One region of the Methylovorus sp. MP688 genome, then DNA from elsewhere that is predicted to be linked to it. Evidence: predicted binding sites of a transcription regulator. Region 1 holds the regulator's gene; each other region holds the start of a gene.
What was found. Region 1 encodes sigma-54, which starts transcription at its own class of promoters, with help from an activator protein. Its sites were predicted from a motif close to TGGCACNNTTCCTGCT; they were not measured.
Positions count from the first base shown of each region.

Region 2: the regulator sigma-54 is predicted to act here: its motif matches at 5,900-5,915, upstream of msuE (FMN reductase).
Region 3: the regulator sigma-54 is predicted to act here: its motif matches at 1,997-2,012, upstream of ssuD (FMNH2-dependent alkanesulfonate monooxygenase).

Region 1 is NC_014733.1:225,119-234,778, reverse strand. It holds gene MPQ_RS01085 (cation:proton antiporter) at 1-854, opposite strand, end outside; gene MPQ_RS01080 (KpsF/GutQ family sugar-phosphate isomerase) at 1,119-2,117, shown strand; gene MPQ_RS01075 (HAD family hydrolase) at 2,119-2,643, shown strand; gene lptC (LPS export ABC transporter periplasmic protein LptC) at 2,653-3,408, shown strand; gene lptA (lipopolysaccharide transport periplasmic protein LptA) at 3,389-3,946, shown strand; gene lptB (LPS export ABC transporter ATP-binding protein) at 4,003-4,725, shown strand; gene MPQ_RS01055 (RNA polymerase factor sigma-54) at 4,750-6,204, shown strand; gene hpf (ribosome hibernation-promoting factor, HPF/YfiA family) at 6,232-6,561, shown strand; gene hprK (HPr(Ser) kinase/phosphatase) at 6,644-7,609, shown strand; gene rapZ (RNase adapter RapZ) at 7,626-8,462, shown strand; gene MPQ_RS01035 (PTS sugar transporter subunit IIA) at 8,513-8,920, shown strand; gene MPQ_RS01030 (HPr family phosphocarrier protein) at 8,913-9,182, shown strand; gene ptsP (phosphoenolpyruvate--protein phosphotransferase) at 9,190-9,660, shown strand, end outside.
Region 2 is NC_014733.1:2,024,101-2,033,760, reverse strand. It holds gene MPQ_RS09635 (efflux RND transporter permease subunit) at 1-890, opposite strand, end outside; gene MPQ_RS09630 (efflux RND transporter periplasmic adaptor subunit) at 901-1,986, opposite strand; gene MPQ_RS09625 (efflux transporter outer membrane subunit) at 1,983-3,431, opposite strand; gene MPQ_RS09620 (CerR family C-terminal domain-containing protein) at 3,428-4,105, opposite strand; gene MPQ_RS09615 (SfnB family sulfur acquisition oxidoreductase) at 4,292-5,527, opposite strand; gene msuE (FMN reductase) at 5,974-6,570, shown strand; gene sfnG (dimethylsulfone monooxygenase SfnG) at 6,613-7,710, shown strand; gene MPQ_RS09600 (AMP-binding protein) at 7,734-8,975, shown strand; gene MPQ_RS09595 (ABC transporter ATP-binding protein) at 8,972-9,660, shown strand, end outside.
Region 3 is NC_014733.1:2,037,401-2,047,060, forward strand. It holds gene MPQ_RS09645 (acyl-CoA dehydrogenase family protein) at 1-756, opposite strand, end outside; gene ssuD (FMNH2-dependent alkanesulfonate monooxygenase) at 766-1,911, opposite strand; gene MPQ_RS09660 (acyl-CoA dehydrogenase family protein) at 2,349-3,557, shown strand; gene MPQ_RS09665 (sigma-54-dependent Fis family transcriptional regulator) at 3,629-4,681, shown strand; gene ribA (GTP cyclohydrolase II) at 4,668-5,294, shown strand; gene MPQ_RS09675 (EAL domain-containing protein) at 5,307-7,658, opposite strand; gene MPQ_RS09680 (patatin-like phospholipase family protein) at 8,103-9,038, shown strand; gene MPQ_RS09685 (hypothetical protein) at 9,070-9,558, opposite strand.

The sequences.
Region 1 (9,660 bases):
TGCACATCCAGCAGCATGCCTACCGTAATGAAAAACAGGCCCAGCAGAATGTCGCGGAATGCCGCGATATCCGATTCCACCTGATAGCGATAGCGGGTTTCAGAAATCAGCATGCCGGCGATAAAGGCGCCCAGCGCATAGGAAAGCCCGGCGAGCTTGGTGGCAAAAGCCAGCATCAGCGTCACCATGAGTACATTCATCACAAACAGCTCACGCGAGCGCTGGCGGGCCACCAGACCAAACCAGGGGTTGATCAGCGACTTGCCAAAAACAAACAGGATGATCAGCATGACCGCGGCTTTTAGCAGAGAGATCAGCAATACCTGACCGAGATCACCACCATGCGAGGCCAGCGCTGGAATCAGCACCAGCATGGGCACCACGGCAATATCCTGGAACAAGAGCACGCCAATGGAAAGACGGCCGTGGCGCGAATTCAGCTCCAGGCCTTCCACCAGCATTTTCGACACAATCGCGGTCGATGACATGGACAGGGCACCGGCGATGACAAATGCGGTTTCCCAGCTGAGGCCAAAGGCAATGCAGGCCATCATGACAGCAAGCATGGTCAGCAGCACCTGCATGCCGCCGAGGCCGAGCACGGTTTTGCGCATGGCATACAACTGGGCCAGACTGAACTCCAGCCCGATACTGAACATCAGAAATACAATACCGAACTCGGCCAGCTCACGATTGGCTTCCGTATCCGGCAAAATGCCGAAGGTATGCGGCCCCAGGGCCAGCCCGACCAGGAAGTAAGCCAGCATGGCCGGCAGGCGCAAGGCACGAAACAGGGCAACAGCCAGCACCGAGCTGGTAAGCAGGATCAGAATAGCGGGTAAGGTATCGTGCATTAAAATAGCTTTGAAGGAACTCAACATTTAAAGAGGTCTGTCTGGAGTGGAAGACAAGAGAAAGCAGACAAGGCCGACCGTCATGCATAGACGGTCAATCGATATCTTCCGGCAGCTGGCTTGATCCTCAGACACAACCCTTTTCATGCACGCCTCCCCTTGAAAAAACCTACAGGCAAAATTTATGCCGACTTTATCAAAAGTCGGCATGGATTACGTATAAATCCTTTATTCGTCGGACATTCCCTTTTATACTTGCCGGGTATGGAACCATCAAAAATACGAAAAATCGGTGCAAGCAAAACGCCGATTGATCTGGCAAGGGAAGTCCTGTTAATTGAAGCACGCGAGGTGGAAGCACTAGCCCGCAGGCTGGATGACAGCTTCACGCGTGCCGTCGAACTCATTTTACAATGCCAGGGTCGCATTGTGGTGACTGGCATGGGCAAATCCGGTCATATCGGAAACAAAATCGCCGCCACGTTTGCCAGTACAGGTACACCTGCTTTTTTCGTTCATCCCGCTGAGGCGAGCCATGGCGACCTGGGCATGATTACCGGCAAGGATGTGGTCATTGCCCTGTCCAACTCCGGCGAGGCAGATGAGTTACGCGTGATACTGCCCACATTGAAGCGCATGGGCGCGCGCCTGATCAGCATCACCGGCCATCCGCAATCAACGCTGGGGAAAGCGGCAGATGTGAGCCTGGATGCCCACGTTACCGAAGAAGCATGCCCGCTGGCATTGGCGCCTACCGCCAGCACCACCGCCTCGCTGGCACTGGGTGATGCCCTGGCGATTGCCGTCATGGATCAGCGCGGATTTTCTGCCGAGGAATTCGCCTTGTCGCACCCGGGGGGTACGCTGGGCCGCAAACTGCTGCTGCATGTGCGCGACGTGATGCGCACAGGCGATGCCATCCCCAGCGTGGGAGTTGAAGCCAGCCTGAAAGAAGGCTTGCTGGAAATGTCGCGCAAAGGCCTCGGCATGACAGCGATTGTCGATGCGGAGCAGCATGCCGTTGGGGTATTTACCGATGGCGATTTGCGCCGGGCATTCGAGAATGCCGTGGACATAAACAGCACCTACATGCGGGATGTGATGCACACATCGCCGCAGCAAATCCGCCCGGAGCAACTGGCAGTCGATGCGGTTGCCATCATGGAGCAGAAAAAAATTACCAGCCTGTTGGTCACCGATCAGCAGGGAACCCTGATCGGGGCATTGAACATGCACGATCTTCTTATTGCAAAGGTGGTTTGAATTGTTGTCCGTAGAAGAACGCGCCAAGCGCATCAAACTCGTGGTATTCGATGTCGACGGCGTCATGACCGACGGCGGCCTTGGACTGGGCGACGACGGCCAGGAATACAAATTTTTCCACTCGCATGATGGCCTGGGCATGAAATTGTTGAAAGCCACCGGCGTGCACATGGCGATCGTCACTGGCCGCACATCCCAGGTCGTGGTCAAGCGCGCCGCCAATGTCGGCATTCTGCATTTTCATCAGGGGGTGGACGACAAGCTGGCCTCCTTTGATGAAGTCCGCGCGCAATTTGGCTTCAGCCGCGAAGAATGCGCCTTCATGGGCGATGATGTCATTGATATCCCCCCGATTCGTTATGGTGGCCTCGGCATTACCGTGCCGCATGCCATGCCGCTGGTGAAAGAGTATGCGCATTACATCACCAGCCGCCCTGCGGGCCACGGTGCCGTGCGTGAAGTGTGCGAACTGCTGATGAAAGCACAAGGCACCTTTGACGCACAGATGGCCCGGTTCCTGAAGTAAGGATTGATATTGGGACGTCCAACCGTCGTGTTTCCGCTCGTGCTGCTCGCCCTGCTGGCGCTGCTCACGTTCTGGATAGATCGCAGTGTTCAGCCTCCCGAGCGGCGGCCGGATGCCAATTTGCGCCATGACCCGGATTACATTCTGGACAACTTTGTCACGACGCGGACCAATGTGAACGGTGCGCTGGCCTATGTGCTGGCAGCGGTAAAGATGAAGCATTACCCGGATGATGACACCACCGAACTTGAACGGCCCCGGTTTACGCAGTATGCCGTCAACAAGCCTTACACGCAGATTGAAGGCCAGCGTGGCAACGTCTCCAGCGATGGCGAGACCGTGGAATTCATGGATAATGTGATCGTCATTCGCCAGGCATCCAAGGATAAAGGGGAAATGATGGTACGTACCCAGTACCTCAAGATGTTCCCCAAGCAGGAAGTGGCCGTGACAGACAAACCTGTGGTGATCACTCAGGCACCGGAAACGGTGATTCATGCCAACGGTATGGTATTCAACAAGAAAAACCAGACCGTCAACCTGCGTGGCCGCGTGCGGGCGCATTACCTTTCGCCCAGCGTGACAAAAAAAGCCGCTGGCAAAGCCCCTGCCAGCACGCCAGCGAAAGCCAGCAAGGCGGCACCACAGAAAAATGCCAAGGCCAGCGCCAGCCCCGCTAAAAAACAGGCAACACAGGCGAAACGAAGTACCAGTACCAATAACCAAGCCCGGATTCGGAGAAAATATGACAACCCTGCCCCGTAGCTTTTTGCCGCTACTTTTGATGATGGCCTGCCTGCCTGCACACGCCGAAAAGGCGGACAAGGACAAGCCCATCAATCTGGAAGCAGATGCCGTCACCGTAAATGATGCCAAAAAGACCAGCATCTACACCGGCAATGTAATCCTCACCCAGGGGACGCTGATCATCCGTGGCGATAAGCTGGTGGTGCGCGAGGACAAAGAAGGCTTTCAGCACAGCACGACCTACGGTAATCCGCAGACGCCCTCCACCTTCAAGCAAAAAATGGAAGGTAAAAACGAATATATGGAAGGCAGCGGTCAACGTATCGAGTACGATGGACGTATGGACAAGGTACAGCTCTACACCAAGGCCTGGGTTAAAAAAGGCGATGACATCGTGCATGGTGACTACATCATGTATGACGCCAATGCCGAATATGCCGAGGTGATTGGCGGTGGCAGCCAGGCAGCAACGCCTGCCACACCGACCGGGCGTGTACGTGCCGTCATTCAGCCCAAGAAAAAACCGGCTGGCACCGATGGCGCGACGGCCAATTAACCTGCCATGCTGACAATCCGTCAGTCTGGCGTGCAACACGATATACCTGAGTAAACATGAGCCAATTAATCGTAGAAGGTCTGCGCAAGAAATATAAATCCCGCACGGTGGTGCAGGATATTTCGCTGCAACTCAATAGCGGCGAAGTGGTGGGCTTGCTGGGCCCTAACGGTGCAGGCAAGACCACCAGCTTTTACATGATGGTGGGGCTGGTGGCCCTGGATGATGGCCGCATTCTGCTGGATGGCAAGGATCTGAGCCGTCTGCCCATACACCGTCGTGCGCGCCTGGGCCTCGCCTATCTGCCGCAGGAGCCCTCGATTTTCCGCAAGATGACGGTGGCCGAAAACATCATGGCGATTCTGGAGTTGCAGAAACTGGCGCCGGAACAGATGGAAAACCAGCTGGAATCGCTGCTGCAGGAACTGCATATCACGCATATCCGCAACAGCATGGCGGTCAGCCTGTCCGGCGGTGAGCGCCGTCGCGTTGAAATCGCCCGCTGCCTGGCCACCAACCCCAGCTTCATTCTGCTGGATGAGCCATTTGCCGGCATCGACCCCATCGCCGTGCTGGACATTCAGAAGATCATCCGCTTTTTGACCGAACGCAATATCGGCGTGCTGATCACCGACCACAACGTGCGGGAAACATTAGGTATTTGCGACCGCGCCTATATCGTCAATGAAGGACGCGTCTTCGCGGCAGGCAAGCCCAGCGAAATTATTCACAACGATAGCGTAAGAGAAGTGTATCTTGGTAAGGACTTCCGCCTCTAAGCACACATTTGGCGGCCCCCACGTATGAAGCAAAGCTTACAACTCAAATTTTCGCAACACCTGGCGCTGACTCCGCAACTGCAGCAGTCCATCCGTTTGTTGCAGCTATCCACGCAGGAGCTCAATCAGGAGCTGGAAACCCTACTGCAGGCGAATCCATTGCTGGAACGCGCTGACAAGATCGAAGAACCGCTGGAAATCCCCGACAACTTCATTGCGGCGCCAGTAGCCCCTGAGCCCAGCGTGGCCGCCACACCGGAGGAAGCTCCCCGCCAGGATGAATTTGGTGGCGATGACTATTTTGAATTCGGCAGCAGCAGCGGCAGCAACCGCTGGGAAGACAGCAGCTCCGGCAATGACGATGACAATGATTTCAGCTACCAGGAAGCGGTCAGCCTCAGCCTGCGCGATCATCTGCTAGGTCAGCTCAAACTGTTGCCACTGTCCGAGCGCGACCAGACCTTGTCCATGCTGCTGGTCGATACCATTACCGACGACGGTTATCTGGAGCAGTCGCTGGAAGAGCTGGCCGAGATGCTGCCACCGGAGCTCGAAATCGACATGCTGGAGTTGCAGACGGCGCTCAAGCATATCCAGAACCTGGACCCACCCGGCATAGGCGCGCGCAATCTGGCAGAATGCCTATCCTTGCAATTGCGCGCCTTGCCACCAGATACGCCTTATGTGGATCTCGCCATCAAGGTTGCCGAAACGCACTTGCCCCTGCTGGCAGCCCGCGATTACGCAAAACTGAAAAAATTGCTGGCCTGCGACGATGATGTATTGCGCGAAGTGCAACAGCTGGTGCTGCAACTCAATCCCCGCCCAGGTGGTGAATTCAGCAAAATCACGTCTGATCATTACATTCAGCATGAAATCGTGGTCAAGAAAATCAAAGGTGTCTGGCTGGCCCATCTGAACGACGAAGTCGTGCCCAAGCTGCGCATCAACCAGCTGTATGCCGGCATCCTCAAGCGCAACCGCGAAAGCTCGAGCCAATACCTGATGAGCCAGATGCAGGAAGCCAAGTGGATGATCAAGAACATCCAGCAGCGCTTCTCCACCATCCTGCGCGTTTCTCAGGCGATTGTGGATCGCCAGCGCAATTTCTTTGAGCACGGCGAGGTCGCCATGCGCCCCCTGGTGCTGCGCGAGATTGCCGATGAGCTGGGCCTGCACGAATCCACGGTGTCACGCGTTACCACGCGCAAGTACATGCTCACCCCACGCGGAGTTTACGAGCTTAAATATTTCTTTGGCAGCCATGTGGCTACCGAATCCGGGGGCGCTTGTTCCGCCACTGCCATACGCGCCCTGATCAAACAAATGGTCAGCGAAGAGAACCCGAAAAAGCCGCTGTCGGATAACCAGATCACGGATATCCTGGGTAAACAGGGCATCGTGGTTGCTCGTCGCACCATTGCCAAATACCGCGAGTCTTTGCAGATACCCGCGGCCAACCAGCGCAGATCGCTTTGATCTGCGTTTTACCTGAAGGAGTAAATCATGAACCTGCATCTCACCGGACACCATCTCGACGTTACCCCAGCCCTGCGCGAATATGTGCAGAGCAAGCTTGAGCGCGTGAGTAACCACTTCGACCATGTGATTGACGTCAAAGTCACCATGAGCGTAGAGAAGCTGGCGCAGAAAGTGGAGGCCACCATTCATGTGCCGGGTCACGATATCCATGCCGAAAGCAGCGGTGAAAACATGTACGGCGCGATTGACGCGCTGGCTGACAAGCTGGATCGCCAGGTTCTGAAGCACAAGGAAAAAGTAAGCGACCATCACAAGGCCAACGGTGCCCTCAAGCACCAGGCGGCTGCGGAATAAAGGTCTAACCGGGGACAAGGCAAAGGCGTGTTGTCTTACATATCGCCAGTCGCCTTGTCCCTGCCGAACATAAGGTAATCATATGGCTACCATCAGTGTTGCACAGCTTTACCGGGATATGCGCCGCAATCTCAAGCTCACCTGGGTTTCCGGGCTGAATGGCGGCGAAAACCTGCTCACCAGTGAAACGGTGACCAAGCCCTCGCTGGCACTGATCGGGCATCTGAATTTTGTACACCCCAACCGCGTGCAGGTGTTGGGCTGTGCTGAGATGGATTACTTGCGCAGCCTGCCCAAGCCAGAGCTCAAGAAAGCCATCCACAATCTGTTTTCCACCGACCTGGCCGCCGTTGTCGTCGCCAATGGTGAAAAACCACCCGCCGAGCTGAATGCAGCCTCGGATGATTTTCAAACCCCCTTGTTTACCTCACCCATGCGCAGCCCGGGGCTGATGGATGTCCTGAGCCATTATCTGGCGCAAGCCGTCGCCGAATCCGAGAGCTCCCATGGTGTTTTCATTGAAGTGCAGGGCTTTGGCATCCTGATCAAGGGCAACCCGGCCATTGGTAAAAGCGAGCTCGCGCTGGAACTGATTTCGCGCGGACATCGTCTGGTGGCGGATGATATTGTCGATTTCTACCGGATTGCGCCGGACCGGCTTGAAGGGCGCTGCCCCCCTATCCTGCAGGACTTCCTTGAAGTGCGTGGCCTCGGCATCCTCAACATCCGTGCCCTGTTTGGTGACAATGCCGTCAAGCCCACCAAACCGCTCGATCTCATCATTCAGCTTGAGATGGCCGATACTCTGGCGCCGCAACTGCTGGACAGGCTCAAGATCAAATCGCATCACGAAAAAATCCTGGGCGTAAAAATCCCCAAAGTCATGATTCCCGTGGCGGCCGGCCGCAATATTGCGGTGCTGGTCGAAGTCGCCGTGCGCAACCACATGCTGTTGCTGCGCGGCATTAACGGCACCAAGCAGTTCATGCAGCGCCAGCATCGCGAGATGAGCAAAGCCATGAAGCGCCAGCAGCAAGTGGAGAGCTAGCGTGGCCACCAGCAATATGCGTCTCATCATTGTCACTGGCCTTTCCGGCTCAGGCAAAAGCATTGTGTTGCGCGCTCTGGAAGACGCTGGTTTTTATTGCATAGACAATCTGCCCGCCACCTTGCTGCCGCAGATTTCCGAGCATCTGGCACCTGCCACCCAGCAGCGCGTGGCGATCAGCATAGACACCCGCAGCGCAGCGCTGGAAACCTTGCCGGAAAACATCCAGGCGCTGCGCGACAAAGGCATCTCGGTGCAGGTGCTTTACCTGGAGTCCAACGCCGAAACCCTGGTAAAGCGCTTCAGCGAAACACGGCGCCGGCACCCGCTCAGCGATGAAAAAACCACACTGGCCGAGAGCATAGAATACGAACGGCAGCTACTGAACCGGCTGGTAAATCTGGATCATCGCATCGACACCAGCAACCTCAGCGCCAATACTTTACGCAACTGGGTGCGCGATTTTGTCGTGCAGCAAAGCACCGGCATGACGTTATTGTTTGTCTCCTTCGGCTTCAAGCATGGCATACCGCTGGATGCCGACTTTGTGTTTGACGTGCGCTGCCTGCCCAACCCGCATTACGACCCGGTATTGCGCCCGCTCACCGGCAAAGATGCACCGGTACAGGACTTTTTGCGGCAACAGCCCATGGCGCTGGAGATGCTGCAGGATATACGCGGCTATGTGGAGCGCTGGCTACCCTGCTTTGATGGCGATCACCGCAGCTACCTGACCGTCGCTATCGGCTGCACTGGCGGTCAGCATCGCTCGGTGTTTTTCGTCGAGCAGCTGAGCCAGTATTTCAAGGACAAACAACAAAAAGTGCTGATCAGGCACCGCGAGCTAGAGTAGACAGGCTTGTTTAAATTCACGATGCCGGGCCCCGGCAACAGGACGCTTTCATGATAGGTATACTGATTATTGCGCACGGCACATTGGGTGAGAGCCTGATACATTGCGCCAGCCATGTGATGGGCACACGCCCGCCACTGCTCAAGCAACTGGGCATAGGCACCCACGATGATCCGGCCGCCATGCTGCCACAGGCGCAGCAACTGGTGGATGAACTGGATGAAGGCAATGGCGTGCTCATCCTCTCGGACATTTACGGCGCAACCCCATGTAATATGGTGGGCAAATTGCTGAAGCCGGGACGGGTGGAAGGTGTCGCCGGGGTGAACCTGCCCATGCTGGTGCGCACACTGACGTACCGCAACGGGGATATTCAGCTATTGGTACAAAAAGCATTGAGCGGGGGTAGCGAAGGCGTTATCCATTTTACTGAGGAAGCATGCAAGCATCATGACTAAACAAGAAATAGAAATCATCAACAAGCTCGGCCTGCACGCACGCGCATCTACCAAGCTGACGCAAACCGCCAGCCAGTTTGGCAGTGAAATCTGGATCGAGCGCAACGGTAGAAGAGTCAATGCCAAGAGCATCATGGGTGTGATGATGCTGGCCGCCAGCAAAGGCAGCAAGATCGTGCTAGAAACCAATGGTGCCGATGAAGAGGCCGCCATGCAGGCGCTGGTGACCCTGATCTCGGGCAAGTTTGGCGAACCGGAATAAATTCATCGTGGCCGCCCCCAGCCCCGCTTCCAAAGTCAGTTTTTCCATCCACGGCGTTGGCGTGTCCAGCGGCATTGCCATCGGTCATGCCCATCTCGTCTCACATGCCTTGCTTGAAGTGGTGCATTTTCAGGTGCCCAAGGCCCTTATTGCCGACGAGATTACCCGTTTTGACAAGGCAGTAAAAACCGTCAAGCACGACCTGGAAACCGTGCGCCGCCTGCTGCCGGAAAAAGCGCCGCCTGAGCTTAGCGCCTTTATCAGCACGCATCTGATGATCCTGCAGGATCACGCGCTGTCTGAAACGCCCAAGCAGATGATCAAGGCGGAAGGCTGCAATGCCGAATGGGCGCTGAAGCAGCAGATGGAAGACCTCGTTGCCCAGTTCGAAAAATTTGAAGACGAATACCTGCGCGAGCGCAAACAGGATGTGATTCAGGTCGTCGAGCGGATTATCAAGGTGCTGCTCGGGCACCCG
Region 2 (9,660 bases), 1.1 Mb from region 1:
GCCTTGAGGCCGGTTTCGCTCTCGCCCTTGCTGCGGGTGATTTCAAAGCCGATCACCGGCTTGCCATCCATCAGTGCGATATGGCTGCGCTCGGCGATGGTGTCCTCGACATCCGCCACTTGCCCCAGGGTCACATAGGTGCCGGTCAGCGTGGGCAGTTGCAGATCGCGCAGCTGGCGGGCTTCCTTGACCGTGCCCAGTGTGCGCACCTGCTGGCGTATGCCGCCAAGGTCGGTGCGGCCGCCCGAGCTTTCCAGCTGCATGCGGCGCAGTTCCGAGGAGACGGTGGACGCGCTGACACCCAAGGCCAGCATTTTGTCCGGATCGAGCGAAATGCGCACCTCGCGATCCACACCGCCGACGCGCTCAAACTTGCCGACGCCCACCACCGACAGCATTTTCTTGGCAATTTCATTATCGATCAGCCAGCTCAGGTCCCTCTCGTCCAGATCCTTGGCAGTGACGCTGTAATTGACAATGGCCGAGCCCGAGGTGGTGATGCGCGAGACGATGGGGTCCTTGGTATCCGCGGGCAGCTCGGAGCGCACACGTGACACGGCCGAACGCACATCGTTTTCAGCGTCCGAGACGGATTTTTCTAGCTGGAATTGCACCGAGATCGTCACCTGGCCATCCAGTATCTTGGTGGTGATGTGCTTGACCATATCCACCGAGGCGATGGAGTCTTCGATCTTGCGGGCGACGTCGTTTTCCAGCTGGCTGGGCGAGGCGCCTTCCAGCGTGGCGGTGACGCTGACGGCCGGTAATTCAATATCCGGAAAATCCTGCACCTTGGTGGTTTTGAACGCAAACAGGCCGACGATGCTGAGCAGGCCAAACAGCAGGATGGCCGGAATCGGGTTGCGTATGGAATAGGCGGAAATATTCATGGCGGCCCCGTTATTGCGCTACGCGCACGATGTCGCCATCAATCAGGAAGCCCACGCCGCTTTCCACATAGCGGGCCTTGGGGTCTATGCCTTCGCGAATGATGATGCGGTCACCGACATGGCCGCCGCTGACGACCTTGCGGCGCTCCACATGCTGCTGGTCACTTAGCGTGAATACATATTCATAGCCATCGCGGTTGAGCACGGCGCTGCTGGGCAGGCTGAGCCCGCGCTGCTCACCGACGGCAAAGCTGCCGCGCGCAAACATGCCGCTCTTGAGCGGGCCATCCACACCTTGCGGAATATCCACATACACCAGGGTGTTGCGGGTGTCCTGATTCATGGTGGGGGCAATCACGCGCACCTTGCCTGTTACCAGGGCCTGGCTGCCAGTTGGCGTCAGGGTCACGGCCTGGCCAGGCTTGACGCTGGCAAGCTCGGTGGCGCCGACTTCACCGCGCCATTCCAGCCTGTCTTGCATCACCAGGCGGAACAGCTCTTCCCCGGCGTTGACCACGCTGCCCACGGTCGCCGTGCGGCTGCTGATGGTGCCAAACTCGGGCGCCACGATACGGGTGCGGCGCAAGCGCAGGCGCTGGCTTTCCAGCGCGGCCACGGCAGACTCAAACTTGGCCTTGGCAGTTTGTTCTGTGGTGAGGTATTGCACGACCTGCTGCTCGCTCAGGGCGCCTTTCGCCAGCCCTTTTACCCGGTTGGCATCCAGCTCGGCCTGACGCAGATTGGCTTCGGCTTCGAGTGCGTCCGCTTCTTTCTGGGCGAGGTCAGCCTTGACCGTTTCATCGTCAAACTCGGCCAATAGCTGGCCTTTTTTGACTTTATTGCCAACATTGACGTACACCGCTTTCAGCCGCAAGCCGCTGACTTCATTGCCGATAATGGCTTCTTGCCAGGCCAGGATGTTGCCATTGGCGGTGATGCTGGTGGCGGCTGCCGTTTCCTGCGGGCTGACCAGCCGTACGGTGAGCGCGGGTTTGGTTTCACCGGCCTCCGAGCCGGATTTGCCAGGGTGGCAGGCCGTCAGCAAGGCAGTGGTCAGCAACAGGGCCAGGGAAAGGTAAGGAGCGCGGTTTTTCATGGTTGTTTCTCGGTGGAATCGGGAGTGTTGGCGGCAAGTGGCGTATCAGCACCTTGCCAGCCACCACCCACGGCAATGTAGAGTTCAATCAGGGTAGTAATGCGGTTCTGGTTCAGCTGGGTGAGCGCATAGTCGGCTTCCAGCGCATTGCGCCGCGTGGTTTCGAGGTCGATGGCATTATCAAACCCCGCTTCATAACGCTGGCTGATGGCCTGCAAGGCTTGCGCGTAATTGTCGGCGGCCTGCTGCAGGCTGGGCTGGCGTGCGTTATAGCTTTGCAGCGTCAGCAGTTTCTGCTCGACTTCCTTGATGGCGGTGCGCGCCTTGCTGCGGTAATTACTGTCCGCAGCACGCAGGCTTTCCCAGGCGGCGGAGACATTGGCCTTGCGCTGCCCCATGTCAAACAGCGGAATATCAATGGTGGGGCCGAAAGACCAGGTCAGGGCATTATTGGTGACGCCGGAGTTGAGGTAGCGCACCGGCGTGATATTGCCGCTGAGGGTGATCTTGGGGTATCTGTCGGCTTCCTTGACACCCACCTGGGCGCTGGCGGCGGCCAGATCGCGTTCGGCGGCCAGCAGGTCGGGCCGCTGCTCCAGCAGCACAGCCGGTACCGAGGGCACATCAAAGCTGCCCGGTTGCAGCACCGTAAAGTCGCGCGGCGCCAGGCGTTCGCGCAGCTGTGGCTCGGCCATGCCAGTCAGCGCCACCATGGCCTTGATCTGCAATTCGCATTGCATCTGCTGGTCATTGAGGTCGCTGGCGGCCTGGGCCTGCGTGGCTTGCGCCAGCGCATTGTCAGAGTCGGACTTGAAACCATGGGCGGTGGCCGAGGCCGTCAACTCTGCACTGCGGGTCTTGGATTCCAGATAGCGCTCGTACAGCCGCACCTTCTGCTGGCAGAAGCGGTAGTCGTTATAGGCCTTGGCACTCTCGGCGGCAACGGACAGCCGCGCATCCTGCAGCAGATTGCGTTTGGCATCGTAATCGGCCAGTGAGGATTCGCGTTCGCGGCGCAAGCCGCCAAACAGGTCGATCTCCCACGAGGTATCAAAGCTGATCTGCTGCTGCGTGAGCAGGGTAGGATCGCCGCCGAAGGAGAAAGCCTTGCGGCTGATCGATGGCGTGGCACTCAGGCCATCAAAACCCATGGCACGCGCCGCCACCAGATTGGCACGAGCAGACGCGATATTCTTGTAGGCATCGGCCACACTGGCGCTATTGCGCTCGGCAGCAGTGATGATCTCCAGCAGCACATCGTCATTGAATTGCCGCCACCAGTCCGCGGTCTGGGCGGCTGGCACGGGAGTCTGTACCTGCCAGGTATCGGGCGTTACCGTCTTGGGTTTCTGGTAATCGGGCCCCACCATGGGCCAGCCCTGGCAGCCTGCCAGCAAGCTCGCCATGAGCGCCGAGAGGATGATCTTGCGTGATGTCGCGCTCATGATGCTTGCTCCCCGGCGCCCGCGCGGCGGGCCTTTTCGTCCAGCACCATGGCCAGCGCATAGCGGCCATAGCGTTCCGCCATGCGATCCAGCGCGGCATGGTTTTCCACCAGCTGTGGCGACATATGGCGGATGACCTTCTGCCCGATATACATATGTACGGCCATGCCAAAACAGGCCATCACCAGGCTGCGAATCTCATCATCCGGCTCATTTACGCCCAGGTGCTGGCAGAGCAGCTTCGCCATGGCGAGATGATGTGGCTTCACTTCGCATTCTATTTCCTGCTCCCACACACCGGTCGGCTCCAGCATCTCGCGGTGGCGGAGTTTCACCACATCGTTCACCACATCGCCCATTTTCAGGGGCTGGAAGAACTCCACAAAGAACTGCTGCAAAGCGCTAGCCAAGGACAGGCCGGTGGCAGAAAAAGCAAATTCGCAGGGACGCGCAATGAGATCCGGCATGGAAAACACCGTGCGATACAAACCCGCTTTATCCGTGAAGTAATAGCTGATGGCAGATACATTGACCTGCGCGGCCTGCGCAATCTGCCGCACGCTGGTTTTGGCATAGCCTTTTTCAGCGAACAGCTTGAGGGCGCAGAGCAGGATTTTCTGCCGCGCTTCCGCACCGTCGGTGCGGCTTGCTGTTTGAGGGGTGGGGGGTGACATGAGGCATCAACCAGACAATAGACGAGCTGGGATCATACATCAAACAAACGTTTGATCAATAACCTTTACAAAGATTTAAGTGCGGCCTTATGCAAGGCGGGTTTCCCTGCCTCAGCAAAAAAAACGCCTGGCCGGGATATCCCGCCAGGCGTCTTATCAGCCAGGGTTGCAGAACTGATGACGATGTTAAATCCAGGGGTGACGCGGCGGATTGACCTTGTTCAGCACGTAATTGCCGACGGCGTAGTACTTCCAGCGCACCGGATCATGCAGGGTGTGGGTACGCGCATTGCGCCAATGGCGATCCAGGTTGTATTCACCCAGGGTAGAGCGGGTACCTGCCAACTCGAACAGCTTGCTGCCTGCAAGCAGGGCGGTTTCGGTGCTCAGCACCTTGGCTTCAGCCACGGCGATGGAGGCGGCGGCCACGGTGTCTTCGTTGGGGTTCTTCTGGGCGGTGTCAATGAATTCGCCTGCGCGCTTCAGCAGCGCATCGGTGGCATGCACGCGTATCTGGATATCGCCGATGTCCTTGAGCGTGAGCGGGTCTTCGTAGCCATGCTCGAGGTCGGTATCGATCCATGGGCGGGTGTGGTTGCGCACAAAGTGCAAGGTGTCGCGCAGGGCAGCGCGGGCAATGCCGGTATCAACCCCGGCCTGGATGATTTGCGCAATCGGGCCCATGGGGGTGGGCCGATCAAACGCCAGATGGTGCGGCAAGACGTATTCGCTGGGCACGAAGATATTCTCAAGCACCGTGGTGCCGCTGGCGGTGGTGCGCTGGCCAAAGCTGGACCAGTCGTCAATGATGGTCAGGCCCTTGCTGCCTTTCTGCACGAAGGCGACCACGGTGTTGTCATTTTCATCCTTGGCAACGACGGGAACCCAGTCCGCCAGCAGCGCACCGGACGAGTAAAACTTCTTGCCCGAGAGCAGGTAGCCGCCTTCGGTCGGGGTCAGCCGGGTTTTGACATCATTCACCGTGCGCGTGCCGATCTCGGAGAAGGCATTGCCGAAGCGCACGCCTTGCAATACCAGATCAAAGAAAAACTTCTTTTGCCATTCCGTACCATCCAGGCGCAGGCCTTCGACCATATAAAGATGGTTTTGCGGGATCTGGCCGATGCTGGGGTCGGCTTCCGCCACGATGGCAATCACCTCTGCCAGCGTGCTGTTGGAGACAAACGCGCCGCCGTATTCCTTGGGCACGGTAATGCCCCACAAGCCGCTTTGCGAAAAGTAATCCAGCTCTGCGCGTGGCAGGCGGCGCTCGGCGTCGCGCACGGCGGCCTCCTTGGCAATGTGCGCGGCGACCTGGTGGGCGACGGCAATCGCTTCCTCGTCGGATTTAATGATATGGGCAAGGGGGCGAGACGTTATCGCGGCCTCTGTTTCCTTGTGCAATACCGATGCTGTTGTCATACAAACTCCTGATCATGAATAAACATAAGATAAAAATGTGGCTGCGAGGCCATCTGCATCAGGAATTGCACAGAGCGTGCCAGCAAATATGTCTATGATTTTTAACGTATATTTTTGCAGGCGATGTTGTGAAGCGCGGCTGTAGCAGCAGGCTGCTGTCCGGCTGCTGCCAGATCAGCAGATTACCCCGCATCCAGGGCGTTAAACCGCCAAATCTCTCCCGAAAACGCCAGAAAATCCCCAACCTTTGATCAGATTTCAGCAAAAACCTGCTGATTGAGCAGCAGCCGGTCAGCATGCAGGCGGCATATGCAACAGGTCAGGCAGTGACGTATTTTTATTAAGTATATGAATTTAATAAATAAATTAAGGTGGCACGGTTGCTGCTATTAGTCAGGGGAGTGTGGCTCTTTGTTGGAGCCGCGAACCTGACAATAGGAGTCACCATGAGCAAGAAACTGAAAGTCACGGCTGTTGCAGGCAGTACCAGCCGTCCCTCCCGTACCCTGACACTGGTCGAGGAGATCGCCGAGCGGCTGGGCAAGCACCTGCCGATTGAACTCAAGCTGATTGAGTTGGGCGAACTGGGCCCCGACCTTGGTGCTTCGCTCAACTATGACAGCATCAAGCCCGCTGTGCGCAAGGCGATTGACGATATCGAGAGCGCCGACGTGCTGATCTTTGCCACCCCGGTCTACCGTGGTTCATACACCGGCCTGCTTAAGCACCTGTTTGACCTGGTGCATTACGAATCCCTGATTGATGTGCCCGTGCTTCTGGCCGCTACCGGCGGCAGCCTGCGCCACTCGCTGGTGATCGAGCATCAGTTGCGCCCCATGTTCAGCTTCTTCCAGTCGCTGACATTGCCAGTGGGCGTGTATGCCATCGAGAGCGAATTCACCAACTACAAGATCAGCAACGAAGCGCTGGACAAGCGCATCGACCTGGCCATTGAGCGCGCACTGCCTTTTTTGAAGCACCGCGAGCTGGCCACGCCTGAAGCGGCAGAAGCCACCGCCAAGCTGGTTGCCAGCGCTTCCTGATTTATTCGCATATCACGACCTTATTTACGAAAGGAATTTATTGTGAGCACACCTTCGCAACAAGCCCCCATCAAGTTCGCTTACTGGGTACCCAATGTCAGCGGCGGCCTGGTCGTCAGCAATATCGAGCAGCGCACCAGCTGGGATTTTGAATACAACAAGAAGCTGGCACAGATTGCCGAAAAGGCGGGGTTTGACTATGCCCTTAGCCAGATCCGCTTTACCGCCGGTTACGGTGCCGAATATCAGCATGAGTCCGTGTCGTTTTCGCATGCCTTGCTGGCGGCTACCGAAAAGCTGAATGTGATTGCTGCCATCTTGCCGGGACCGTGGGACCCCGCCGTGGTCGCCAAGCAGATTGCGACTATTGACCACCTCACCGGTGGCGGCCGCATTGCCGTGAACATTGTCTCGGGCTGGTTCAAGGGCGAGTTCGTGGCGATTGGTCAGCCATGGCTGGAGCATGACGAGCGCTATCGCCGCTCGCAGGAATTTATCGAGGCGCTGAAAGGCATCTGGTCCAGGGATGACTTCAGCTATCACGGTGATTTCTACCGTTTCCACAATTACTCGCTGAAACCCAAGCCATTGAAGCAACCTGAAGTGTTTCAGGGTGGCAGCTCGCGTGCTGCACGTGACATGGCCGCCAAGGTATCCGACTGGTACTTCACCAACGGCAATACGGTGGAAGGCATCAAGGCGCAGATTGACGATATCCGCGCCAAGGCTGCGGCCAATAACCACAGCGTCAAGATCGGCGTGAATGCCTTTGTGATTGCACGCGATACCGAAGAAGAAGCCAGGGCCGTGCTGGCCGAGATTATTGCCAAGGCCAATCCCGAGGCGGTCAATGCCTTTGGTGATGCTGCAAAGCAGGCGGGCAAATCCAGCCCTGAAGGCGAAGGCAACTGGGCCAAATCGACATTTGAAGACCTGGTGCAATACAACGATGGTTTCAAGACCAACCTGATTGGCACCCCACAGCAAATTGCCGAGCGCATTGTGGCACTCAAGGCGGTGGGCGTGGATCTGGTGTTGTCGGGTTTCCTGCACTTCCAGGAAGAGGTTGCTTACTTCGGTGAGAAGGTCTTGCCGCTGGTGCGCGAACTCGAAGCTGGCAAGGTTGCCCTGGCCGCGTGAGCAGAAAAAGGCAGGCCTATTCCATGAGCAACGATACGCTGCCCAGCCTGCTGCGGGCGCAGTCCGAGCAGCGCGGAGCCGATGTCGCCATCCGCCACAAGCAGCTGGGCATCTGGCATGCCTTGCGCTGGCAGGATGCCCAGCGCGAGGTACTGCAGCTCGCTGCCGTCTTGCGTGAGCGCGGTTTCAACAAGGGTGATGCGCTGTTTCTGCTAAGCCATCCACGGCCACAGGCCTTGCTGCTGCAGCTGGCGGCGCAATGGCTGGGCGGCTTTGCCGCGCCAGTGGACCTGCTGGTGGAGCGTGCGGTGACCGTGCAGCTGCTGCAAAAGCTGCGTCCGGCCTTTGTGTTTGCCGAGGGCGAAGATGAAGTGGCGTTGCTGGCGGAGGCTGAGCTTGCCCCGCGGCTGGTGATTTACGCTGACCGTCGTGGTCTGGCGGGCGATGCGCAGGCGTCGCGTCTGGATTACGCCGATGCACTCAAGCTCGCGGCAGCGCCCTTGCACGAGGCACCGCTGGTTGCTCCGGTGGATCATGCCTTTGCCTTTCACCGGCTGGATGCGGGAGGTCTGGTGCACTTGCAGACGATCAGCCACCACGAGCTGCTGAATGAAGGCCGTCGCCTGCTGCGGCAGGAGAATCTGAGCGTAGCGGATGAGGCGCTGGCCGCGCGAGCATTTGCTGCCAGCGGTCACGCGCGTTACCTGCTGGCACCCTGGCTGCTGGCCGGGTTCAGGTTGAATTTCCCGGAAAACCTGGCAACGCGCGATAACGACCGCCGCGAGCTGGGCCCCACGCTGGTGGCTGGCACACGCGAGACCTATCAGCGGCTGGAATCACTGGTGCAGCAGCGTTTGCCGCAAGCCGGTACCTGGCGGCGACGCCTGGTGGATTGGGCCCTGCGCACCTCAAGTGCCGCGCGCAATCCGCCGCCCATCTCGCTGAAGCCTGCAGCGAAGTCTAACCGGCGCTTCAGTCTGTCGCTGACGCTGGCGCAGTGGCTGGTGATCAGCCCGCTGCGCGATGTCATCGGTTTCAGCCGCACGCGTGTGCCCTTGCTGGTGGGCGAGCCTTTGCCGGAATCTTCACTGCGCTTTTTCCGTAGCCTGGGCATCGAGATTCGCAACTGGGAAGAGCATGCCTACTGGTATGTGCTGGAGGGCGGCAGGGCGCGCGTGGTCAAACGCGGTCCCTCATCGCTGCAAGTGCAAGCCAGTCCCAGCCTTGCTGCTGCTGCCATCAATACTGCGGGGATTCCATCATGAGCAGCCCTTTGCTTGAGCTGAACCATATCTCGCTGTCATTCAAAGGCGTGAAGGCGATTACCGACATCAGCTTTGCCGTGCGAGAGGGCGAAATTTGCGCCCTGATCGGCCCCAATGGCGCTGGTAAAAGCTCGCTGTTGAATGTGATCAATGGCGTGTATCAGCCGGATATCGGCGACATCACTTATGCCGGTACCCGTTTGCGTCGCATGCAGCCGCATGCGGCGGCGCGTCGCGGCATTGCCCGCACCTTTCAGAACATCGCCTTGTTCAAGGGCATGAGCGTGCTGGATAACGTGCTGACCGGTCGCAACCTGAAGGTGCGTGGCAGCTGGCTGGAGCAGGCGCTGCATATCGGCCGGGCGCCGGGCGATGAAGTGATCCAGCGCCAGCGCGCCGAAGAGATCATTGATTTTCTGCGCATACAGCCCTGGCGCAACAGCATCGTCGGCACCTTGCCCTATGGCCTGCAAAAACGGGTGGAGCTGGCGCGTGCGCTGGCGGCCGAGCCCCGGCTTCTGCTGCTGGATGAGCCCATGGCTGGCATGAACCACGATGAAAAAGCCGACATGAGCCGTTTTATTCTCGATACCCAGCGCGAGTTCGGTACCACCATCGTGTTGATTGAACACGATATTGGCGTGGTGATGAATCTCTCGGACCACGTGGTGGTGCTGGATTACGG
Region 3 (9,660 bases), 1.1 Mb from region 1:
TGCGCCTTCGGCGATGCCCTGGTAGATATTGGTAAATATCAGCTGGGCCACCAGCGAACGCAGGCTGGAAAAAGGCGAGCTCAAGGGGCCGGGATTCATCAATAGCTCATGGGCTTCCACCCGCAGCTCGGTAAATTCCGCGCTGCCACTATCGGTCTGGCGCTGGCCCATGTTGTCCCAGTCGTTATTGAGCTTGATGCCAGCGCGGCCAGTTGGCACCGCCGCCACCAGAAAACGGCCGGTATCGGCTTCAATGGCGGACACGATCAGGCGATCTGAGTCGGTCGCGCCCGAGCAAAAGCTCTTCTGGCCGCTGAACAGGTAATGCTCGCCCTGCGGAGTGGCGATGGTACGGTTATCCAGCGGGTTGAGCGCATTGCCCCACCACAGGTTTTTCTCGGCGGTTTCGTGCCACAGGTGTTGCCACTGGGCCTCGGTGGCATACAGCCGCACCGATGCCAGCATCAGAAACTGAAAGGCAAACACCTGGGCGATGGAGCTATCGGCCCGGGCAATGGTGCGGATAATGCGGTAGAGCTGCGACCAGTCGCCGCCCAGGCCGCCCCACTCCACCGGGACCAGCAGCTTGAGCAATCCGCTCTGGCGCACCGCCTCGCGCTGGGCGTAGGGCGTGCCGCCTTGCACATCGCGTTCAGCCGCAGTTTTTGCCAGGTAGGCGGCAAGCTGGTCGGCGCGATGTTGTGGCGACCCTTCAAATACAGGGGGCACGCTGACTTCATTGGCTATCGTATTCATGCAGATCTTTCAGGAAGCGGAGACTTGAGGGCCGCGATTGGGCAGTGCTTCGCCAAACGGGCCGGTCAGATTGGTTTTGATGGCGGCCTCGCTGCCGGCCTTGACGGACAGTGGCAGCAGGGGGAACAACAGCTCCGCCACGCGATAAGACTCTTCCAGATGCGGATAGCCCGAGAAAATGAAATGGTCGATGCCGAGATCGGCATATTCCTTGATGCGATCTGCCACCTCCTGTGCACTGCCCACCAGCGCGGTGCCCGCGCCACCCCTCACCAGGCCGACACCGGCCCACAGGTTGGGGGACACCACCAGACGGTCGCGGCGGCCACCATGCAGGGCGCTCATTTTCTGCTGACCGACTGAATCAAAGCGCGCCACCGCCGCCTGGGCGGCAGCAATGGTTTCGTCCGTCACATGCGAAATCAGCTGGTCAGCGGCTTGCCAGGCTTCTTCCGAGGTTTCGCGCACGATCACATGCAGGCGTATGCCAAACTTCACGCTGCGGCCCTGGGCGGCAGCGGCGGCGCGCACCGTCGCAATCTTCTCGGCCACGGCGGCAGGTGGTTCGCCCCAGGTCAGATAGACATCAATATGTTCTGCCGTCAGATCAATCGCCGCTTGCGATGAGCCGCCGATAAACAGCGGCGGATAGGGTTTCTGGAAAGCGCCGGTTGGCAGGCTGGCATCCTTCACGCGGATATAGTCACCTTCCAGGCTGATGGTCTCGCCTTGCAGCACCGACTTCCATACCTGCAGGAACTCGGCAGTTTCGGCATAGCGTTCGTCGTGCGACAAGAAGCTGCCATCGGCCTGCTGCTCGGCGGGGTCGCCACCGGCCACCACATTCACCAGCAGACGGCCACCGGAAATGCGATCTAGCGTGGAAGCCATGCGGGCAGACACGGTGGGCGAGGTAAACCCCGGGCGCACCGCCACCAGGAATTTCAGATCACGGGTTTCGTTCACCAGCGACGCGCTCACCACCCACGGGTCCTCGCACGAGCGCCCCGATGGCACCAGCACGCCCTCATAACCCAGGCGATCGGCGGCTTGGGCAATCTGTTTCAGGTAGCTGTAGGTGGCGGGCCGGGCACCGTAAGAGGTACCCAGGTAACGCTGGTCGCCATGCGTGGGCAAAAACCAGAATATCTGCATCGCGTGTCTTTCTTTACAAGTATGGCTATACAAAATGACGGGGAATTCCGGGCACATCCGAAAACGGGATGGCTGCACAGTGTTCAGCAAAGAGCATGCCATTGGGGATAAGCGCGGTTTTATGGGGGATTTCAGGCAGAACTGTTGCAAATGTGCTGCTCAATCAGCAGAGGATTGACTTGTGTGCTGAATGAGCAGCAACTCGGCAGGATTTGCCTGCAGCGCTGAGGGATGTGGCCGTCGCGTAAAAAAAACGGCCGCTCTGGTGACACAGCAGGCCAACCCGCGCCACATATGGGTTTGCCAGGCACAGGATGAAAAGTCTGCATGCAGACCCCATTGCTGCCACAGCAGCATATCGATATGACCAACAAGTATTTTGGGCTGGCATGTTATGTGCTGTATGGTTTATATAACAGCAAGCAGGAATATAACTTTTGGCTATACATCAACCTTCTGTACATGCGTTCTACCCTGAGCTTGAACCCAGAACGCCGCTGGAAATCGCCCGTGCCCTGGCGAAGGAATTCGCCCTGACGGCCATTGAGCGTGACCATATTGGCGGTACCCCGAAAGAACAACGCGACGCTATCCGCGCCAGCGGTTTGCTAGCCATGGCGATCCCTGCTCAATATGGAGGTCTGGGTGCCGACTGGCAGCAAACCCTGCAGGCCATACGCGAATTTGCCAAGGCCGATAGCTCGCTCGCCCATGTCTTTGGCTTTCAGCATCTGATGCTGGCCACGGTCAGGCTGTTTTCACAGCCGGACCAATGGGAACGCTGGTTTGAGCAAACCGCCCGCCTGCAATGGTTCTGGGGCAATGCGCTCAATCCGCTGGATACCCGCACGGTGAGTCGTCCTTTCAGCCACTGGCGCGAGTTTTCCGGCAAGAAGAGCTTTTGCTCAGGCGCGCTGGATTCGGAAATGCTGATTGCCTCGGCCATTGAGCAATCAGACGGCGCGCTGGTGATTGCCGCCCTGCCTACCGGCCGCAGCGGCATCACCGTGATTCAGGACTGGGACAACATCGGCCAGCGCCAGACCGATAGCGGCAGCGTCAACTTTGAAAAGGTGCGGGTAGAAACCCACGAGGTGCTGGCTGACCCCGGTCCCTTGAGCACGCCGTTCTCGTGTCTGCGGCCATTGGTCGCGCAGCTGATACTGACCAATATCTACCTGGGCATTGCGGAAGGCGCGTTTGAAGACGCCAGACAATACACCCTGCACGAAGCACGCCCCTGGCAAGGGGCTGATGTTGCCAGCACGGATGCCGACCCTTATATCCTCGGGCATTACGGCGATTTCTGGGTCGGGCTGGAAAGCACGCGCGCCTTGTGCGATCTGGCCGCCACACGATTGGATGAAGCATGGAGCAAAGGAAACCTGTTAAGCGATGTTGAACGCGGCCATGTGGCTGTCAGCATCAGCACGGCCAAAGTGATGGCGACCCGCGTGGGGCTGGATATCACCAGTCGTATGTTTGAAGTCGCAGGCTCACGCGCCACCCATGCCGGATTGCGACTGGACCGCCACTGGCGCAACCTGCGCACGCATACCCTGCATGACCCTCTGGATTACAAGATAAAGGAGCTGGGGCAATGGGCACTGAAACAGCAGTACCCCACCCCCACGTTTTACTCATGAATATGCTGAATACACGACATTTTGAATATTTCCCGGACGATCCGATAGAAACGGCTGTAAAGGACGACTCGATGAATTTACTGACACTCCCGAACTCGCAGGCGCTGACCACCTCGATTCGAGCGACGGCCCAGGTGTTTGAAGACCCCAAATCAGTGGCGCTGCTGGCCCGCATCAAGATGATTGCGCCCAGTGACGCCAATGTGCTGATCATAGGCGAAACCGGCACCGGCAAGGAACTGATTGCGCGTTATGTGCATGAGCTGAGCCAGCGCAAGGGCAAGCCCTTTGTTGCCGTCAATTGCGGGGCGTTTTCAGAAAGTCTGGTCGAAAGCGAACTGTTTGGCCATGAAAAAGGCGCCTTTACCGGTGCCTTTAGCGCCAAGGCTGGCTGGTTTGAAGCGGCAAACGGCGGCACCCTGTTTCTGGACGAAATCGGCGACCTGCCACCCAGCATTCAGGTAAAGCTGCTGCGTGTGCTGCAAGAGCGTGAAGTGGTACGACTCGGCGCCCGCAAGGCGACGCCGATTGACGTACGGCTGGTAGCCGCCACCAATGTGCGGCTGGAAGAAGCCGTGCTGGCGGGGCATTTCCGCGAAGATCTGTTTTACCGCCTGCGCGTGGCCCATCTGGAGCTGCCCACCCTGCGCAACCGCCCCGGCGATATCCTGCCGCTGGCCGAGTATTTTGTAACGGAATACCGCCGTCGACTCGGCTACGGCGAGATCACGCTGGATGAGCACGCCAAGGCCAAGCTGTTGAGCCATGCCTGGCCGGGCAATATTCGCGAGCTGGAAAACATCATTCACCACGCCCTGCTCATTTGCAAAAACAACATTGTGCGCAGTGAAGACCTGCAGTTGTCGTCGATTTCGCTGCATCGCCCGCGCGAAGCCGAAAGCACGGGGCGGGATGCCCATCAGTCGCAATTGCAGGAAGTGCTGCATGCCTACTTTGAGACCGGCGCGCCTGACCTGTTTGAGCAGCTGGAAGACACCATCGTCCGCACCGCCTACCAGCATTGCCACAACAACCAGGTACAAACCGCCAAACTGCTCGGCATCAGCCGCAATATCGTGCGGGCCAAGCTGATCAAGATGGGGGCGATCAATGCGCTCAAGTGAGGCGCTGCGCTTTCCCCCTGTCGCTGGCCAGCGCGTGGAACGCGTCGCCAGCGCGCCTTTGCCCACGCGGCATGGCCAGTTTGATTTGCATGTGTACCGCGAAGCGGATAGCGGGATCGAGCATGTGGCCCTGGTGGCGGGCGAGGTGGCACATCAGCAGCAAGTGTTAGTGCGCCTGCACTCGGAATGCCTGACTGGCGATGTGTTTGGCTCCAGCCGTTGCGATTGCGGTGAGCAATTGCAGCGCTCGCAACAGCTTATCGCCGATGCCGGACTAGGCGTGGTGGTCTATCTGCGCGGGCAGGAAGGCCGTGGCATAGGCCTGGCGAACAAGATACGCGCTTACCATCTGCAGGATCAGGGGCTGGATACGGTAGAAGCCAATCTGGCCCTGGGCTTGCCGGTGGATGGCCGCCGCTATGATGCGGCGATTGCCATACTGCATGACCTGCAAGTGCGCTCGGTGCAATTGCTGAGCAACAACCCGGACAAGCTGCAATGCCTGGCAGAAAGCGGGTTTGCCCCCAGCCAGCAACCGTTGCGCATGGTCGCCGGACCTCACAACCAGCAATACCTCGACACCAAGCGGCTAAAACTCGGCCATTGGCTATAACCCGGCCTGCGATTAATGCGCAGGGGCTTTGCGCCAGTCCCGCACAAAGGTCATGAACTGATCAAAAGGCAAGGCCGGCGAGAACAGATAGCCCTGGGCAAAGTCACAGCCTGCGCGCTTCAGCAGTTCCAGCTGGGCTTCGGTTTCCACGCCTTCGGCAATCACGCGCATGCCCAGTCTGTGCGCCATATCCACAATTACTTCGCATAGCACCATGTCGTCATTGCCGGCGCCCAGATTCTGCACGAAGGAGCGGTCGATTTTGACAAAGTCGATATGAAACTTCTTGAGATAGGCCAGCGAGGAGTAGCCGGTGCCGAAGTCATCAATCGAGGTGGCAATACCGGCATCACGGAATTGGGTCAGGGTGGCTTTCACCTGATCTGACGCTTCCAGCAGCAGGCCTTCGGTGATTTCAATGGCCAGACATTCCGCAGGCAGGCCTATCTGGTCGAGATAGGCTTGCCAGGTCTGCAACTCCTGGCTGCTCTGGAATTGCAGCGGCGACACATTGATGCTGACCTGGAAGATGGTCGCATCCACCACATTGCCATCAGGCGGCACACTGCGCGATGCCAGCGATTCCTGCACCAGCGTCACCGTATCGCGTGCTGACTGGCGGAACACCCAGTCGCCCATGCGATTGATCATGCCAGTCTCTTCTGCCACCGGAATAAACTCGAACGGCGGCACCAGTCCGCGTGTGGGATGCTGCCAGCGCACCAGCGCTTCGGCCTTGTGTATCTCGTTGGTCGCCAGATCGACAATCGGCTGGTAGTACATCACCAGCTCGTGCCGGTTGAGTGCATGCCGCAAATCATTGCTGACCTGCAGCTTGTGTGCGGCCAGCTCCTGCATGGATGGCGAGAAGAACTGGTAACGGTTTCGGCCCAGACGCTTGGCTTCGTACATGGCCTGGTCGGCATATTTCATCAGCGTTTCCACATCCCGGCTGTGCTCGGGGAAAGACGCAATACCTATACTGGTGGTCACATACACCACGTGGTTCTCAATGGTGAATGGCAGCGATACCTGGCGCAGAATGCGCTCACACAGCCACTCCACCTGCTGCTGGTTTTGCACATTGGAAAGCACAATGGTGAATTCATCGCCACCCAGACGTGCCAGCAGTGTGCAATCGCGGGCGACGGCGGCGATACGCGCGCCGGTTTCCACCAGCAGCTTGTCACCGATGGAATGCCCTAGCTGATCGTTGATCTGCTTGAAGTTATCCAGATCGAGAAACATCAGCACCAGCGGCTGCTGGTGTTGCAGCGATTTATGGATTTCTTCCGCCAGCTGTTTGTGGAACATGGGACGATTGGGCAAGCCGGTCAGAAAATCGTAATTGGCCTGCTTCCAGATCAGTTTTTGCGAGGCGGCCGCTTGCCTTGCCACTTCGCGCTTGAGCCGGTAGCCGCGCAGCACAATGATGGTCGCCAGCAACAGCAGGCCTGCCAGCAGGAAAGGCAATAAACCGGTTTTGCTGCCAGGCTGCAGGCGCCAGTCATTCAGAATGTCGCTACGCTCTGGCTCCAGATGCTTCAGTGTTTTCTGCAGGATACTGGCCAGCTCTGGCCAGTCCTTGCGCACCGCCATGTTCACGCTGGCTTTGTAAGGCGTGGACCCAGCTTTGGCCAGATAGCGTATGCCCTGCACATTCGATACATAATCCACCACCAGCGGATTGCCGATGTAGGCATCTGCCTTGCCGGTTTCCAGCGCCACAAAGGCCTCTTCGGCGATATCCACCTTGAATAACTCGATACCCTGCTGATCCTTGGTCAACAAGCCAGCCAGGGGACCATTCTTGAATACTGCGACGCGCTTATGCTGGAGGTCAGCAAAGGTGCGGATGGTGTCGTTTTTCTTATGGATATAGATGGTGTAAGGCACCGAAATCACAGGCTCAGGCAGCGCCACAAAGCGGCTGCCATTGAGCGACTTCACGCTGGCGATACCGGATAGCATGTCGGCGGTTTCGGTCGCTGGATTTTCGGAGTATTCGCTGCGTTGAAAACGCACGCCCAGAAGCCGCTCGAAGCGCTTGAGGTAATCCACGGTGATTCCGCGAAACTCGTTGCCCTCCGACAGGAACTCGATCGGCATCCAGCCGTGATGCACCCCTACAGTAATGACCGGATGGGCCTTCAGCCAGGCAAATTCCTGCGTCGTCAGTTCCAGTGTATCTGAGGTCAAAGGCTTGCTGGCAAAGGGCAAGCCGCCACTTTCCAACTGCTCTGCACTGACCGCATAGACTGCGGCCGAAATGCATACCAGTGCCAGCAGGCTCTGTATCAGCATGCGCATTGCAAAGCCTGCCGTGATGGCATGTCCTGAATATTTGAATTTAGCTAGTCGCATCCCGCACTCAATAGTTCTTGTTTTGCCGTTAAGACCGCGAGTCAACTTTGGCTACATAACACGCTGGCGTGTGATGAATTTACGGTCCGCAGGATTAAATCTTGACCCTGAATAGTTGTGTCTTGAATCACATTTGAAGGATGGGAGGATTGTATTGCCGATTCAGATAATAGCAATGACTTATCGCATATGGGGTGACCAGACTTGCAGCCTGAGGGCCACATATCGAAGGTCTGGATAATTTGACTCCCCTTCGCGGCCAAACAGGCTTAATATTCATCTGGCACCCAGCAGTAAGCAACTGAATAATATAAAAATAAACCGGGCTGGCGCATGCACTGCATCCCCATTTCCGCACACGCACAGAAGTTGCACCGCACCGGGGCAAAACGATACGCAAGACTTGAAGCTGCTTTACAGATCAACACTTTCAGGAGGATTGAGATGAAAACAATTTTAAGCATTGATGGGGGTGGTATCCGCGGCTTGATCCCGGCACTGATACTGACTGATATCGAGGCCCATCTGGGCAAGCCGGTCTGGCAATTGTTTGACCTGATTGCGGGCACGTCGACCGGCGGCATTCTGGCGATAGGCTGCGCCAGGAAAGATGCCTCGGGCAAGGCCAGATATGCGGCGAAAGACCTGGTGAATATCTATGAAACCCGCGGCAAGGAGATCTTCTCGCGCTCGCTGTGGAAAGGCGTGTCCTCCATAGGCGGGATTGCCGATGAGCTTTACTCCGCCGATGGCATTGAGCAGGTGCTGCAGGAGTATTTTGAAGACGACGCGCTACAGGATTGCCTGACCAACACCCTGATCACCAGCTATGACCTGCAAAACCGCGAGCCTATCTTTTTCAAGAGCTGGAAAGACGAACACAAACCGCTGCTGCTCAAGCACGTAGCGCGTGCCACCTCGGCCGCGCCTACCTATTTTGAACCGACTCAGATCGAGGTGGCGGGCTCGCTGAAAACCCTGGTGGATGGTGGCGTGTTCATCAACTCGCCCTCGGTATCGGCCTATGCCGAAGCCAAACGCATTTTCCCGGATGAAACCGAGTTTCTGCTGGTCTCGCTAGGCACCGGCGAGCTGATCAGGCCGATTACCTTTGATGAGGCGAAAGACTGGGGCAAGGCTGGCTGGGTACTGCCGCTGTTGAGCTGCATGTTTGATGGCGTGGCCGATGCCGCCAATTATCAGATGCAGATGATACTGGGCGACCATTACTACCGGCTGCAAACGGAATTGAGCATCGCCTCGGATGACATGGATAACGCCACCAAGGGCAATATTGAAAACCTGAAAGCGGAAGCTAAAAAACTGATCAAAGCCAACAAGGCCACGCTGGAGACAATCTATCAGGCGCTGGCGCGCTAAGTGCTGCCACCGTCACCATGCAATGCCCCGGCTAACTGCACAAGCGGGACAGGGAATCAAAATCAAATGCCTGTCCGCTGATGCTCTTCTGAAACACATCCTGCTGCTGAATCCGCTGCGGGGTGTTGAAAGTCGCGCTATTCAGCTTGTCGATAAACCCATCGTCCACCAGCATGGCACAAGCCAGACTGCGGGAGTATTCCGACTTCAACACGGACAGCATCTGGGCATGCTCAAAATCAAACTCCACGATCTTTTGCAGCGATTTCGCATAGGTCGTTCTGACCGAAATCACCTCCGGCAAGCTGGAGGATTGCGCAATCAGCGGCTCAATATCATCGCGTATGCCATCCCGGTTTTTGTCTGGCCCCGAGAGTGGGCTGGTCTTGACCTCAGTATGCAACAAGGCAGCCGCCCAGCCGGGCAGTTTGTCGCAGGCAGATAGCGTCAACAGGAGTCCGGCAGCGCCCAATAGAGGCAACACCCGGGCAAGCTTCGCGGATATAAACAGAAGGTTCATGCGCCCAATAATTAAGAGAGTTTCACGAGCTGAAAGGCCTCATGCAGCCAGATCAAGACTTATGCAGAAAGTATACAGAGCATGCAAAATCCGTCGATCCAG